2 regions of the Gracilibacillus xinjiangensis genome follow, and region 2 is predicted to be linked to the other one. Evidence: riboswitches for the same ligand, from Rfam matches in the RefSeq annotation. Region 2 holds a riboswitch; the other holds the start of a gene.
The links. Region 2 has a riboswitch for S-adenosylmethionine ahead of ACFOY7_RS06710 (bifunctional homocysteine S-methyltransferase/methylenetetrahydrofolate reductase). Riboswitches for the same ligand answer to the same signal wherever they lie in the genome.

Region 1 (8,220 bases), 370 kb from region 2:
ATAATGAGTACCTCATGAGAGAAAAATGAGAAATGGATGAGAAATCCTCTCATCTTTCTTATTTTGGGATATGGATGGAGAAAGTAGAGCCTTTTTTAAGTTGACTGTCTATCGTAATATAACCGCCATGTGCATCGATTATGGCTTTGCAAATCGCCAAGCCTAAGCCACTCCCGCCAGCTTTTCTGCTTCTTGCTTTATCTACTCGATAAAAACGATCGAAAACTAGTTTTTGATCGTTTTCACTTAAACCATCACCAAAGTCATGAACAGAAATAAGCACATGCTCCTCTTTATCTACTAAATAGATGTTAATTTCTTTATCACTATATTTACAGGCATTATCAACTAATATATAGATTGCCTGGTATAGTTTTTGCTTGTCTGCACTAACCATTCGAGACAAAGGGGATTCCTCATATAAGTGGATATCACGATTGTATGCAATAGATAATGAGCGAACCACTTCACGAATCAAATCAGTAATATTAACTGGTGCAAAGCGGACATTCTCGATCGTTTCATTCTTTGCCAACATGAGCATTTGCTCTGTTATATGCTTCATTCTACCAGCTTCTGAAAGAATGGCATCAACAGCTTCATCAAATATTTCTGTTCTTTCTTTACCTCGTCTCTGTAGTAACTCTGTATAGCTGGTTATCACAGATAGTGGTGTTTTTAACTCATGAGACGCATCTGAAACAAATCGGGCTTGTTTAGCCATATTCTCGTCAATTCGATCAATCATTTGATTATATGCTAGTTGCATTTCAGCAATCTCATCTTTCCCATTTGCTGTTATCGATATTTTTTCCCATTTTCCATTCTTTGGATTACTGTTGATCTCCCTTGTTAGCCTCTTTATCGGTTTAGTAACATAGTGAGCGATCATGATGCCTGCTAAAATAGCTGGTATGATCATAAATAATGAAGTGATCAATAAAACAACTTGGAGTCTGTTGAGTGCATCTTTCATGGAATATAAAGCTTCACTTACTTGAAGAGTAACAATGGATCCATCATTCCAAATAACAGGGATGGCTACCTGTACATATGGTATATCATCTGATGAATGGTTTAGTGTTGTCATCTCTTTGTCGGTATATTGAACTGGCCAATTATGGTAGCTTGCGTCTTTGGCATAGTTATGGATCGGATGGTTTGTTTCATCAATAATACGAATCATTCCATTAGCAGGTAAGAATGCCTTTAATAGGCGCGAACTGTCTACATTGATTTCATCTTGCTGAGCAATAGCCTCCATAATGGATAGCGCATCTTCCTTCACACGAGCTATCTCGTTCTCACTAACTCTGCTTTCATATAAAAAATAGACAACACTGTTGACGAACACAACAACAATTACCATTCCTATACTTAAAAATAACTGTACTTTTGTCCCCAGTTTCATATCTTTATGTCCTTTATAGTATAACCAACACCGCGAATCGTCTGGATGGTAGACTTATTAAATGGTTTGTCGATTTTATTTCGGACATAACGAATATATACATCTACTACATTTGTATCACCAGCATAGTTATATCCCCAAACTTTATCGAGCAGTTGCTCTCTTTGGAAGACTTGGTTTTTATTTTTAAGTAAAAATGTTAGTAAATCATATTCCCTTGGTGTCAGTTCAATTGACTGTGTGCCTCTTTTTACACTTCTCGATTTCAAATCAATCAGAAGATCATCAAATAGCAGCATGTCTGTTTCCTGTTGTTGATTAGTATTTGTTCTTAAATGTACTCTAATTCTAGCCAGCAGTTCTTCGATTTGGAACGGCTTTGTTACATAATCATTTGCACCAAGATCTAAACCTGATACTTTATCATGCACTTCGTCTCTTGCTGTTAATAGAATAATAGGTGTATCTTTATTTATTTTGCGAAATCTTCTTAACACTTCGAGACCACTCATTCCTGGTAACATAATATCTAATAATACCAATTGGTAAGTATTTGAATGCAATAACTGAAAAGCATGTTGTCCATCTAAAGCTGTTTCTGTTTCATATCCCTCATAACTTAATTCCAATTCCAATACTCTTGCAAGTTTCTCTTCATCTTCAACAATCAATATGGACGACATCCTGATTCACCACCTTCTTTTCAATAATATAGCACAGACATGATAAAAAAGTGATAAAACGAATAATATTGTTGACATTTTCCAATTGCTAGATTACCATAGTTAATAATTACATATCTATTCTTATCCAGAGAGGTGGAGGGACTGGCCCTTTGAAGCCTCAGCAACAGACATATTGTACTGTGCTAATTCCAGTAGCGTTTGCTGAAGATAAGAAGAGCAGTGAAACGGCATTCAACCTCTTCTTATTTGTAAGAAGAGGTTTTTTCTCATTTTCTCATGTTATCATAAGAATAGATAAATACATATTGAGAGTAGGATAATTATGACAACAATTACAAATGTAGCACCATTTCGAGCAGACCATGTAGGAAGTTTATTAAGACCTGAAAGATTAAAGCAAGCACAAGCTGATTTTAAAGCAGGAAAAATAACAGAGGATCAGTTAAATGAGATTCAAATAGAAGAGGTAAAAAGAATTGTAGACAAGCAAATTGAAGCTGGTTTAGAGCTTGTTACTGATGGAGAGTTTAGAAGGCTGTGGTGGCATACTGATTTTATGGAAAACTTGAATGGTTACGAGGGGTATGTACCAGACCATGGGTATCAATTTGCTGACTTAGAAACAGAACCATATAATGTTAGAAACATTGGGAAGATTTCTTTTAATCCAGATCATCCTTTTATTCAACACTTTAAAGATTTCAAGGAGATTGTTGGCAACAGGGCTGTAGCTAAGCAAACAATACCTAGTCCAAACCAATTCTTTTATCCTAATTTAAGAAACCATGATTTCTATCCCGATATGGAAGAATTCACTAAAGATATCATTCAAGCATACAAGGATGCTGTGAAAGCATTTTATGATGCAGGTTGCCGTTATTTACAATTTGATGATGTATATATTGCTGGACTTTCTTCACCAGACATGAGTTTTGAAGGAGATATCTATAATCGGGAACAATATATCGATCTGGCACTAAGGGTGGTAAATGGTGTCCTGGAAGACAAGCCGGAAGATTTAATTGTTACAACACATTTATGTCGCGGGAACTATCAATCATCATGGGCATTTAAGGGCAGTTATGAGTTAATTGCACCAACTTTATTTGCAAAAGAAAAGGTAAATGGTTTCTTCTTAGAGTATGATGATGAAAGATCAGGCGGATTCGAACCACTGGCTGAAATTCCAAAAGGTGGAGCGAGAGTGGTTGTGGGTGCTGTGACTTCTAAAACAGGTGAACTGGAAGATAAGGAAGCAATAAAAGCAAAAATTAAAGAAGCGTCCGAATATATTCCTCTTGATCAACTTTGCTTAAGTCCACAATGTGGCTTTGCATCAACACATCATGGAAATATCCTGACAGAAGAAGAGCAATGGAAGAAATTAAAATTTATTGTTGATGTATCAAAAGAGATTTGGGGATAAAATAATAGAAGACTATCGCTCAACAGAGTGATAGTCTTTTCATTTTCTGGAAATGCATGTTCACTGTTCCATCAAGTACGTATGCTTACTCTTCATTACTGTTCATCAATGTATTCATTACTGCACTCATTTCTTCTAAATAAAAATGAAAAGAAGGGAAAAACAATGATGAGAAAATGGTGATTAGAGTAAGTATATCGCTAAGGAAACCCTCCGCTTTTAAAGTTACATTAAACAGTTACTAGTTCTCCTGTATTGGATTTTTCCACTTTTTCTATGGAGAACAAAAGTTCAGACAGCTTTTCGTAATCTTGGTTATCCATAGCAGTACTTAGAGAATCCAGAAATTCTCCCCATTGTTTTGTTTCTTCGAAAATTTGCGCAGCCATACACGTAGTATTAGCTGAAATCAAGCGTTGTGCCCAGCTGTATAACGGATGTGAAGTATCATGAGGTAATGCATCAATATGAGCCAACTTTTGAATAGTCTCTGCTAGTTCAGCTACTTCATTGTTCTTTAATTGGGTAAAGAGTAATTGACGTTTCTTGTTGTCATTAGGTGTAATGCTCTTTTCAAAATACAAACGGTCTAATCTACTTAATAAAATAGCAGCTTTTCCTTTCGTATCTTTGGTTGCTTTCTCTCTGATATCAATAATTTTAGATATGTTCTCTTCTTTAAAAGGCCCATGGAATCCTGTATTTGAGTCCATGTAACGAAGAATTTGAGCGCCGCCCAATCCGATACCATCCGTACCTGTATAGATGACTTGAGGTAAGTGCTTGAACCTGAATCCAGCAGAAAAATAAGTAAGTAAACCTTCTTCATGTGCTTTATGAACCATTGTAAGTGCTTCGGAGAAGGTAAGTTGCTCAATTACACACTTACTTGGATACGTATTAGCTGTTCCATCCCAAGTAACTTTATCAAATCCGCCTTCTTTAACTATTTCAATGCCTAACATTCCAATTTCAAAGCGATCTGTAATTAGCTTCGGTTTGCCGTTATTTTCTTTTATAGTTTTCTCACGGTCATCTAAAATAGGCGTGTTTATGTTGAAAGCTGCCGCTAATGCTTGGGTATGTGGATCTCTTCGAACATTACCCGCCATGTATTTCATGAATCGTATTGCCTCAGTTGCTGTCATCCTCTCAATTGCTAATTTGCATTCGGTTAAACCATCCATAAAAATAGCTGAACATGCTGCAGACCATGTATGTACAGTTTTTACAGCAGAAGGTTTAAAATCACTTTCAAATAATGGTCTCCCGACATATGATGAGGATGGTGCATCACCACCAACATTCAACTTAACTCTCCCAATAATGTTGAAATTGGGTATGCGGTACGGCTCAACTAATTCACGGTCTTGATCACTACCTCTTTCCAGGTGTTCAATGTGAACAATCACCCCTTTTAAATTATCGTTGGACTTTAAGGTTCCATACAAATGTCCTAATCCTGGATCAGTAATGGAAGCATAAGTTTGAACATCACGGAAGCCTGAATTTCCCCAAGGAATAATAGGACCATTATAACGATGCCCTTTTTCTAATAGTACATAGGCAAAGCGAATTGCCATTCGTTCATCAATAGTTGGTAAGCGATTTTGCTTCCGTAAGTCTGTAATAAGATTACTGATTACATGTAAATATTGAGAATTTGTTAGCTCTGGCGGTTCAATGTTATCTAAATCACCTTCTAGTTCTATGTGTATATAGAATCTGCCATCTTTCATATATAGCTTACTGGAATTTTGTCTTTCTTCCCATGCTTCTAAGTGGAGGTTAAGTAATGAATAGATGTGAAAAATGTTATTTAATAAAGTCTTCGAATCTTGATTTTGTTCCAGTATTTGATTTATTTCATGGAGAAAAAGCGTCTGAAATGTCTCTAATTCAGGAAATTCCTGTACTAATGATTTTAATTCACTTTGAATTCTTATATAAAAATCATTTAGTGTACAATATTCACTAATAGAATATGGAGTATTCTTTATGAACTGTTCATCTGTGGGTGATAAATCTTTTATTTTTTTTATCCTTAGTTCTTCCATAGCATCCAAAAGATCGGCACAAATTGCTCGTTTTAATAAACCCTCGTTAAACTGTAAATATCCTGCTTTCAATGAGTTACTTTGTAAACCATTGAAAGCATATTTTTTTGTATTCATGAAAACCCTCCTAATATTTTAAAATAAATCTAACAGCAAAAACCTTGCAAATGAATCTCAAAAATAATAGAATGATGTTAAACAGAATGAAAGAAAGCGTATTCTTAGTCGTTATCTCTTATGCGGCCAAACATTTGAAGGTAACGACACATTCTATTTTTTCCTTAAAACCCTTTAATATGATCATCCCTCCTCTTAAATAGTTTTTTTCATCAGCACCACCTTTCTTGGAAATTTTTCCTTATTAGAAAATACATGTTTATTATAGTTCTATTGTAATATTTTGAAAAGTAGGTACATTCTTCTACTATAATTACAATTGTTATACCTAGTTACTTATGAGTAACTAGACATTTGTGATGAACTAATGTTTATTAGATATATGGTTTTCTGGTGTGTTGTCTATTTTCATAAATTTTTAAAGGAGGCACTTTATGTGTGTAGAAAAGGAAATCTTTGAACCAGTTAGGGGGAAAGACAAATGTCCTATTAACAGTGTGTTAGAAGTGATAGGAGGAAAATGGAACTATAAAGTTATCCTTCGTTTAAATGATGGATCTAAAAGATTTGGTGAATTATTAGAGTGCCTTAATGGAATTAGCGCAAAAACCCTTACGTACTGTTTAAAAAAATTAGAAAAAAAAGGCATTGTTAAGAAAACAATTTATCCTGTAGTTCCGGCACATGTTGAATATGAACTAACTAAGAAAGGATATGAATTACAGATTCTCTTTGAGGAAATGCAAAATTGGGGAGATAAGTGGGAGAATTAAAAGAGAAGACTTAATAACATTATTTGTGGACTTCATGAAAATTAGCAATATATATTTATCGTTACAGAGAAAAGGGAATAACCCAATAATTTTAACAAGTAGGTCTGAGCATGGATGGTATGCTTGCTTGGTTCCCTGAAATTCGTCTCCTGGTTTACAATCCATGCTTTTAGCAACCCATGTTAATTTGTGTGAAAAAATAAAAGAAAAGTAAGATATTTAGAGAGAAGGCCTATAATATAGGGATTTAGTGCATTAATTCATTTCTGATGTTTCCTTTTTAACGAACTTTTTATAGTTTTCTCCCCAATCCCTCATTAAGAGAATGATAGGCTCGAGAGTACTTCCAAATTCAGTCATGGAATATTCTACTTTTGGTGGAACTTCAGCATACACATGTCGCTGAATAATACCATCATCTTCTAGTTCCCTTAATTGAAGTGTCAACATTCTTTGAGTAACTCCAGGCATTAATTTTCTAAGTTGGCTGAATCTCTTTTTTCCATCAATTAAATAAAATAAAATAACTCCTTTCCATTTCCCGCCAATAACGTCCAGAGTACCTTCTACTGGACAACCTTCCGGGCACCCGTATCCACTTTTTCTGTTTCTCATTGATTAACCACCTAACTGTAAATTTATTGTAATCATACTCAATATAAATAACATAAATGGTTCTTAATTACAAGAATGTGCCTACTTACCATATTTATTATTACTGTTTATAATACATTATGTACAATAAATTTTGTAGGAGGAGATTGGAATGAAAGCAATAGGATTATACAGATATTTACCAATTGAACACAAGGAAAGTCTGGTTGAGGTTAACCTTGAAAAACCAGTCCCGAGTGAAAATGATTTACTCGTAAAAATTATGGCTGTCTCCATAAACCCTGTTGATGTTAAAGTTCGGTCACCGAAAGAAAAACAGGAAACTGCCCCAAAAATCCTCGGATGGGATGCTTGCGGTGTAGTGGAAGCGGTAGGATCAAACTGTACTTTATTCAAACCAGGTGATGAAGTTTATTATTCTGGAAGTATCACAAAACCAGGTACTTATAGTGAGTACCATTTAGTGGATGAAAAAATTGCAGGAAAGAAACCTCAGTCATTATCTTATGCGGAAGCAGCTGCTTTGCCACTAACTGCAATTACTGCATGGGAAGGTCTATTTGATCGATTACAAATTGACTTAAATAATAAAAAAGAAAATGGAAAAAAATCGATTCTTATTATTGGAGGAGCAGGGGGAGTAGGATCAATTGCTATTCAATTAGCAAAAATAGCAGGTCTTACTGTAATTGCAACAGCTTCTAGAGATGAAAGTAAAAAATGGGTTAAAGAACTAGGAGCAGATTATGTTATTAACCACCATTTATCTTTTCTTCCACAAATGAAGGAATTTGGCATCGACCATGTAGATTATATTTTCTGTCTAAATAACACGGATCAACATTGGGAAAGCATGGGCGAGGCCATAGTACCACAAGGAAAGATTTGCTCCATAGTGGAAAATAGTGATCCCTTAGATCTTAATGTATTAAAAAGCAAAAGTATCACATTTGTGTGGGAATTTATGTTTACGCGTTCTATGTACCATACACCAGATATGGTAAAACAGCATGAACTTTTAACAAAACTCAGCCAGTTAATTGATGAGGGTAAAGTTCGTACAACGTTAAAAGAATGCATCTCTCCGATCAATGCCGAAAACTTACGTAAAGCACACGCTATGGTGGAAAAAGGG
Region 2 (8,220 bases):
GAATCTCCATTATATATGACTAAATCGATGGAACAAAAGAAGCTGTTCTCTCGTTACCTTTTTAAATCAACTAAATCTTCCACTCTTACTGCTTGGCCTGTTTGTAATGATTTGTTGCCAGCAATTCCTGTAAGAATGGAGATCGCCCCATCAACATGAGATGCAGCACGGTTAAATTCATCTTCTTTCGGTACCCCAAACAGATCGTTTAATAATTCTGGATCACCACCACCGTGGCCGCCTTCTTTCTCCTCTACTTCTACTTCATACGGCTCACCAAACATTGGCAGAACACGTAAAACTTTCTCTTTCAGCTTACCTTCATCACCTTTTTCTCCACCTGAGTTGATGTACGATTGTTCACGAACCTGTACTTCTATTCGCCCTTTTGAACCATTAAAGGCAATCTGGAAGCCTTCCCATGGTAAATAAGCATTTAATGAATAGGTTAAAATCGCTTTATTTTTGTATGTTACGACAACACCTAATGTATCCTCAATATTAATTCCGTCACCAAACACACTCTGATCACGTTGGTAACCATCCTCTTTTTCTGCTTCTAAGTACATTGATCGCAAATGGTCATTTGCTTCTAGATCAATTGCAAACGGATCATCTTTCGCCTGTTCATTCCCATGAGCTCTCTGATAGAATTTCGTTTCACCACGGCGTTCCGCATTCTCTTTTCCATAAAAGCGAAGCCCGCCAGTTGCATAAACAGTTTCAGGCTCTGTATCTAACCAGAAGTTAACTAGATCAAAATGGTGAGTAGATTTGTGTACAAGAAGGCCGCCGCTATTTCGTTTATCTCGATGCCAACGACGGAAATAGTCCGCTCCGTGTTGTGTATCTAATGCCCATTCAAAGTGTACAGAATTCACTTCACCAATCACACCATCACGAATCAATTCACGAATTTTCGTGTTATGAGGTGCATAACGGTAATTAAATGTTACACGAACTTGTTGTCCCGTTCTTTCAATTGCATCAATAATTGCCTGTGTCTTTTCCGCATCAACGGTCATCGGTTTTTCTGTAATAACATCACACCCTAACTCCATTGCACGTATGATATAACGGTGATGGGTTCTGTCTACAGATGTTACTATAACAATATCCGGTTTTTCTGTTTCAATCATTTCATCAAAACGATCTGCTGTATATGTGTTGATTTTTCCTACACTATACTTTTCATCCAGCAATTTATTTGCATAATCTAATCTTGTCTGGTTCGAATCGCAAAATGCAACTAATGAACATGTTTCTTGGAAGTCACGTACCATTGCCCCATAAAAAAATTCTGCTCGACCGCCAGTACCAACTAATACATATTTTTTCTTCAAAGAAAACACTCCCACTTTTTTGTAATCGTTTGCAAAATAATAAATATAATAACAACGTTGTTATGATTATAAAACATTTCTCCAAAAATAGCAACTACTAATCTTTGAATTCATTTGTCTACTTTTGATTATTTTTGTTTCGTTAAATACTTCAAATAAAAGCGGATGTTTTGTTAGAAAAGAAGATGGGTAAATTATTTGTAAAGAAAAACCCTCTCATGGATGAGAGGGTAGTAAAATTAATTTAAAATAGTTACTTGTACTTGTCTTCTGCCCCAGTTTAATGCTTCTTGCTTCGTAGGAACATGAAGGTCAATTTTATTTCCGTTAATCGCGCCGCCAGTATCACCAGCAATTGCTTCACCATAACCTTCCACATATACTCTTGAACCAAGTGGAATGACGTTTGGATCGACAGCAATTACTTTCATATTAGGGTTTTCTAATAAATTAATCCCAGTCGCTGTAATACCAGAACAACCTGCACATTTTGCTGTATACGCCGTTGCTGTAACATTAATGGTTTGACCTGTTTGCTGCTGGCTGTCTTGAGTTTGTTGTTGATTATTTGTTGTTTGTTGAGCAACTTGTGCTGTTTTTACTTCAGCCGGATCTGTCGCTTCAGGTGTTGATTCAATTGTTTCCCTGTTAACTTGCTCATCTTCTTCCGTATTCTGTGGGTCTTTATCTGTTTCTTTAATTATTAATTCTTCCCCAATAATAATTAAATTCGTCTCAAGGTTATTCCATTCTTTTAAGTCAGCCACTGTAGTCTCGTGAGCTTTAGCAATCTCACTTAAAGAATCACCTTTCTTCACGATGTAAGTAATCTCTTTATCTATATTTATAATTTGCTTAGGGACAATGATATCCGATTCTAAGTTGTTCATTTCTCTTAATTTCGCAACAGATGTATTATGTTCTTCCGCAATCCCCCATAAATTATCACCTTGTTCAACCTCGTATTCGGCTGCTGATACTGGTACTACCGCTAATAAACTAGTAGCGATAACTGCTGTGGACAATAAAAACTTTTTCATCCATGTTGCCTCCTTTCATGTTGACAAGCTATACTATAACACATCAGAATACCCTTTGTGGTTACAGAGAAATTAAGAGTCTGTAACAAAGATTACGTTATATTTGGAAGCTTGTCACATTTGTCATTATGGGGCAACATTTGATAGATTTATACGTCAAGATGTAATATTTTCTACATTTATATGAAATTTCTAATTTTATATCTTAAATTATTTTTTCACAACAGAATAATTATGATTACATTTAGCCAATAATTTTTCTTTATTTAGTAAGTCGTCAGCTATTAGTTCTGTCATATCTATTGGAATATCTTTTACAACCTCTTTCCCTTGGAACATAAAATAGTTTCCTCCGCCACTGGCACGATAGTTGTTCATTACCACATTGAACTCTTTGTCTAAATCTAATGGCTCCCCTTGGTATTGAAGCTCTGTGACACGTTCCCCAATAGGACGGGATATATTTAATTCGTAATGAATTCCTTCCCACATATCATAATTGTAATGCTGTGGTTTTGGTTCAATAAATTGTGGGTTAATGGCTATTTCTCCATTGTCATCAATCTCGAAATAGCTTGCAGATAACTCCAGCGCTTCTTTTATGTCTTTCCCTTTTAATCTTAAAACCTTTAATGTGTTGGGGTAAATATAGTTGGATACAATATCTCTCATTGTCACTCTGGCAGGGAAACCTGGCGATTGGTCATGAAATAAAGCGGTACAAGAAATTGTTACATTGGCAATATCCATTTGCAATAAATTGATATATTCAACAAAAGGATGCTCCTCTAACCTTGCTTGAAATGGATCAGAAATACTCATATCTCCAACCACTTCCGTTATCGGCTGGTCCAGCCACTCCTGAACTTCCTTTTCATCCTTTTCTATTAATTCAAAAATTTCCCGATCTGTATGGATTTTCTCATCAACATAGTGCAGCTTTGACTGAATAGAGTGTACTGCTCCTCCATCCCACTCTATAGAAATTTCACCTAACGCTTGACCATTATTGCCTGTTTGGATCACTGTCACACCATTTATATTGGCTGTGATATAACGGTGCTGATGTCCTGTAATAAGTATGTCGATCCCTTCAACTTCCTGGCAAATCTGATAGCCTTGATTTTCTCCTGTAAGCGCCTCTGTTGGCTCGCCACCATCTGGGTCTCTTTCTAAACCACCATGGTAACAAACAACTAACAGATCTGGTTGTTCCAATTCTTTTACTTTCTTTACCCATTTCTTAGCAGATGTACAAGCATCTTCAAATAGCAGGCCCTTAATATGATTTGGGTCTTCCCAATTAGGAATATAGTGAGTAGTAAGACCGATAAATGCTATTTTCTTCCCTGCTGTTTCTTTGATCAAATATGGTTTACCGAAAAAAGGCTCTTTTGTTTCCTCATCTAAAATATTGGCTGATAACCATGGATACTGAGAATTTTCAATTACCGCTTGAAGATACTCTAATCCATAATTAAATTCATGATTGCCGAATACAGAGAAATCGTAGTTTAACCGGTTTGCTATATGAACTAAAGGACTCGTTTGTTCCTTATGATATTTTGCAAAGTAATATGTAAAAGGACTGCCTTGGATAAAATCGCCATTATCCATGATGATGACATCATTCTGTTCTCTTATCTTTTTCATAATTGTTGCGATTTTTGCTAGACCCATGTTTTCTTCTATCATATTTCTGTAATTTGTTGGTGCAATATATCCATGAATATCACTTGTTATACAAATGGATAGTTTCTGCATGTTATCTCTCCTCTACTAATTCATTCATCTCATTATAACGAAAAACTATTAGCAACAGGAAAAAGTTTACACTATCTTTACTCAGTTTTAACACTTAGTTTTCATTCATTTGTTATATTAAAAGTGTTCCAAATTGAGCAATGCTGCAAAGATTGCTTTCTCACAAAATGATAGCCCCTTTTTCTTGTTTGCCGATGACACGTTTCATCGGCATATTTTTATGTCCTTATTTAGCGACACTCTAATATAATCACTTGAGTGTCAGGCTAAATAGTTTCCTAACCAAGCTGTATGGCTATTATTATTAGCAATTCATACGCACAAAAAAACCACACCTTAATCAGATGTGGTCACCGTTATGATAATTCTGTTATTCGCTCTGATGCAGGTATTCTTGGCAAAGGTTTTTGATCTTTTGCCGGGTAGCCAACTTGCAATAATCCAATGACACGTTCATTTTCCTGTAATCCGATTAAATCTTTTGTTTCATCACAGAATGCTAATTTCCCGGTTTTCCAAAACACACTTAAACCTTCTTCCCATGCTAACAAGCTGAAATTCTGGATTAAACAACTAGTAGAAGCATAGTCTTCCTCAATAAACTTCTCAATTGGATTAATATGATTAATAACAAAAATAATAAAAGGAACATCCATTATTTTTTGATATCCTATCTCACCGATTTTTTCCAACTCTTCTGCTGACACAGTTTTTGCCTTTTCTTTTGCAATCTCGCGATTAATTTCAGCAAGTTTCTTCTTCGTCTCCCCTGTTACAAAAACGAAACGCCAGGGTTCTGTCATTTTATGATTTGGGACCCATACAGCAACATCTAATAGTTCTTTCATCAGATCAACTGATACGGGATCTTCTTTATATACGGAAATGGACCGGCGTTCTTTAATTAACTGCTTTACATTCATTTTCATCCACCTCTATCCCTCAATTGAGAATCATTTTCAATGATATCATAAATTCTTCACCCATACAAGTTCATTTAGCTTAATAGGGAAAATATTCAATAATTTAGAAAAACATCTTGATAATGATTTACTTTTCATGTAATATGTTGACAGCGAAAACTTTATAGCAATCTCTTATCAAGAGAGGTGGAGGGACTGGCCCTACGATACCTCAGCAACCGTCTATCACTAGACAAGGTGCTAAATCCAGCAAGCAAACATGCTTGAAAGATGAGGAACAAGGAATATTCCCATTAAGGGCCTTCATCAATCAAGGATGAAGGCCTTTTTTAATGTACTTACCTATAGAAAGGAGGTGAATAGAATGAAAGATCTTCGTAAACAATTGGAAGAAAATATCCTTATTGCTGATGGGGCGATTGGGACATTACTATACGCACATGGTGTTGATCAATGCTTTGAAGCATTCAACCTATCAAAGCCGAATGAAGTATTGCAAGTTCATCGCTCTTATATAGAAGCAGGTGCTGACATCATCCAGACAAACACATATGGCGCCAACTATATTAAACTGGCTCGTTTTGGCTTGGAAGAACAGGTGCATCAAATTAACGTAAAAGCAGTACAACTCGCTAAGCAAGCTGCAAATGAAAACACATTTGTTTTAGGAACAATTGGCGGGATAAGAGGTGTACAAAAACTAGTTACATCAAAGAAGGAAATCACACGAAGCTTTAAAGAACAGTTATTTACATTGCTTTTAGAAGGCATTGATGGAATCTTACTAGAAACATATTACGATCTTGAAGAATTAAAAACTGCTTTAAAGATTGTTAGAAAAGAGACTGACCTGCCTATCATTACGAATGTTTCGATGCATGAACCAGGTATATTGGAAAATGGAACATTATTAACAGATGCATTTTACCAATTAGAGGAATTAGGTGCAGATGTGGCAGGGATTAATTGCCGCCTGGGGCCTCATCATATGATTGAATCATTAGAGTCTGTTCCATTACTTGAAAAGGCTTATCTGTCAGCATTTCCGAATGCTAGTTTACCAGCATATGAAAACGGAAAGCTGGTATACAGTGAACAAACCGATTATTTCAAGCAATGTGCCAAAAAGTTCCGCGACCAAGGTGTCCGGCTTATTGGCGGTTGCTGTGGCACTACCCCGGAGCATATAAAAGCATTAAAAACAGGCATAAAAGGACTTTTACCGATCACCAATAAAGAAGTAAGAGAAAACCCGCTAATTATTACACAATCAGACCCTCAACTAGAGAATCATCAACCAACCTTACTTGATAAAGTAAAAGAAAGACATACTGTGATTGTGGAATTAGATGCACCTAAGCATTTAGAGATTGATGAATTTCTTGAAGGTGTGAAGCAATTAGATAAAGCTGGTGTCGATGCCATTACTTTAGCAGACAATTCCCTTGCTACACCTAGAATAAGCAACCTTGCGATGGCAATCAAAATGAAAGAACTGAATATTGGCGTAAAACCACTCATTCACTTAACCTGTCGTGATCGCAATTTAATTGGACTGCAAGCACATCTCATGGGACTACATACATTAGATTTCCATGACATATTAGCGATAACAGGTGACCCAACCAGAATTGGCGGTTTCCCTGGTGCATCTTCCGTCTTTGATGTCACATCATTTGAATTAATCCGCCTGATCAAACAATGTAACACAGGATTATCCTTTTCAGGTGCCTCCCTGCGAAAAAAAACAAATTTCCAAGTAGCTGCTGCATTTAACCCAAATGTTGCAAACTTAGAAAAAGCAGTAAAGCGAATGGAAAAGAAAATAGAACATGGTGCTGATTACTTCCTAACCCAACCAATCTTCAACCATGAGCAAATTATCGCTTTATATCGTGAAACAAAGCACTTGAAAACACCTGTTTTCATCGGCATTATGCCATTAGTCTCACATAAAAACGCTGAATTCCTCCATCATGAAGTTCCGGGCATGAAACTTTCTGATGAGGTTCGCGCAAGAATGCAAGCACAAGTCAGCCGCAATGATGCAATACAAGAAGGAATACAAATTGCTAAAGAATTGATCGACACAGCTATTAACTATTTTAATGGAATTTACTTAATTACGCCATTCATGAACTATCAAATTACGACAGAATTAACGAAATATATTATAAAAGTGAAAAACGAAAAGAAAATACTGCATTAAATTTGCGAATATAGGAGTGTGTTCATAATGACAACATATATTAGTTCAAATCTAGGATATCCACGCATTGGGAAAGACAGAGAATGGAAAAAAGCTTTGGAATCTTATTGGAGAAACGAGATAACAGAAGATGAATTAAAGACGGAAACCAAACAATTGCGTCTTGCTAATTTAAAAAAACAACAAGACCTTAACATTGATCTAATTCCTGTCGGAGATTTCTCTTTTTATGACCATGTGCTTGATACGGCATTTTCTTTTGGTCTGATTCCCAAAAGGTTTCAGGAATTAGATGAAAAATCGATTGATACTTATTTCGCAATTGCACGCGGGACAAAAGAAGCAGTTGCAGCTGAGATGACCAAATGGTTTAACACCAATTATCATTACATTGTTCCAGAACTGAATGATGTCACACCAAGGTTAATAGAAAACCGGGCGTTAACTTATTACAATGAAGCAAAAGCAGAATTAGGCATTAACGGGAAACCGGTTCTGGTTGGACCTGTAACTTTTGTAAAGTTATCCAAAGGGTATAGGGATACTAATTTTGAAGCAATCGTTGAGTCTTTCTTACCTCTTTATGAACAGGTTTTAGAAGAACTTGTTGATGCAGGTGCAGACTGGATTCAAATAGATGAACCAATCTTAGGCACAAACCTTTCCGAAAAGGAAATCGCATTGATCGCAAAAGTTTATCAACAATTAACAGCAAGTGTACCGCATGCCAAAATTATTTTACAAACATATTTTGAAACAGTACAACATTACGATGAAGTTGTGAAACTACCTGTTGCAGCAATCGGCTTAGACTTCGTTCACGGTGAACATCTTCATGCAATCAAAAAATGGGGATTCCCTAAAGATAAAATCCTGGCTGCAGGTATAATTAATGGCCGAAATGTATGGCGATCAGATTTAGACGACAAATTAGCACTTAT

Region 1: linked by a shared signal. The riboswitch ahead of ACFOY7_RS08335 (5-methyltetrahydropteroyltriglutamate--homocysteine S-methyltransferase) and the one ahead of ACFOY7_RS06710 (bifunctional homocysteine S-methyltransferase/methylenetetrahydrofolate reductase) in region 2 are both predicted to bind S-adenosylmethionine.

What each region holds. Positions count from the first base shown of each region.
Region 1 is NZ_JBHSDT010000004.1:899,075-907,294, forward strand. Features, by position in the region: gene ACFOY7_RS08325 (sensor histidine kinase) at 59-1,411, opposite strand; gene ACFOY7_RS08330 (response regulator transcription factor) at 1,408-2,094, opposite strand; SAM riboswitch class I at 2,215-2,311, shown strand; gene ACFOY7_RS08335 (5-methyltetrahydropteroyltriglutamate--homocysteine S-methyltransferase) at 2,420-3,523, shown strand; gene ACFOY7_RS08340 (hypothetical protein) at 3,754-5,697, opposite strand; gene ACFOY7_RS08345 (winged helix-turn-helix transcriptional regulator) at 6,132-6,470, shown strand; gene ACFOY7_RS08350 (winged helix-turn-helix transcriptional regulator) at 6,726-7,085, opposite strand; gene ACFOY7_RS08355 (zinc-binding alcohol dehydrogenase family protein) at 7,237-8,220, shown strand, end outside.
Region 2 is NZ_JBHSDT010000004.1:528,293-536,512, reverse strand. Features, by position in the region: gene ACFOY7_RS06730 (Gfo/Idh/MocA family protein) at 54-1,343, opposite strand; gene ACFOY7_RS06725 (LysM peptidoglycan-binding domain-containing protein) at 1,583-2,383, opposite strand; gene ACFOY7_RS06720 (bifunctional metallophosphatase/5'-nucleotidase) at 2,594-4,147, opposite strand; gene ACFOY7_RS06715 (nitroreductase family protein) at 4,504-5,070, opposite strand; SAM riboswitch class I at 5,242-5,347, shown strand; gene ACFOY7_RS06710 (bifunctional homocysteine S-methyltransferase/methylenetetrahydrofolate reductase) at 5,435-7,279, shown strand; gene metE (5-methyltetrahydropteroyltriglutamate--homocysteine S-methyltransferase) at 7,307-8,220, shown strand, end outside.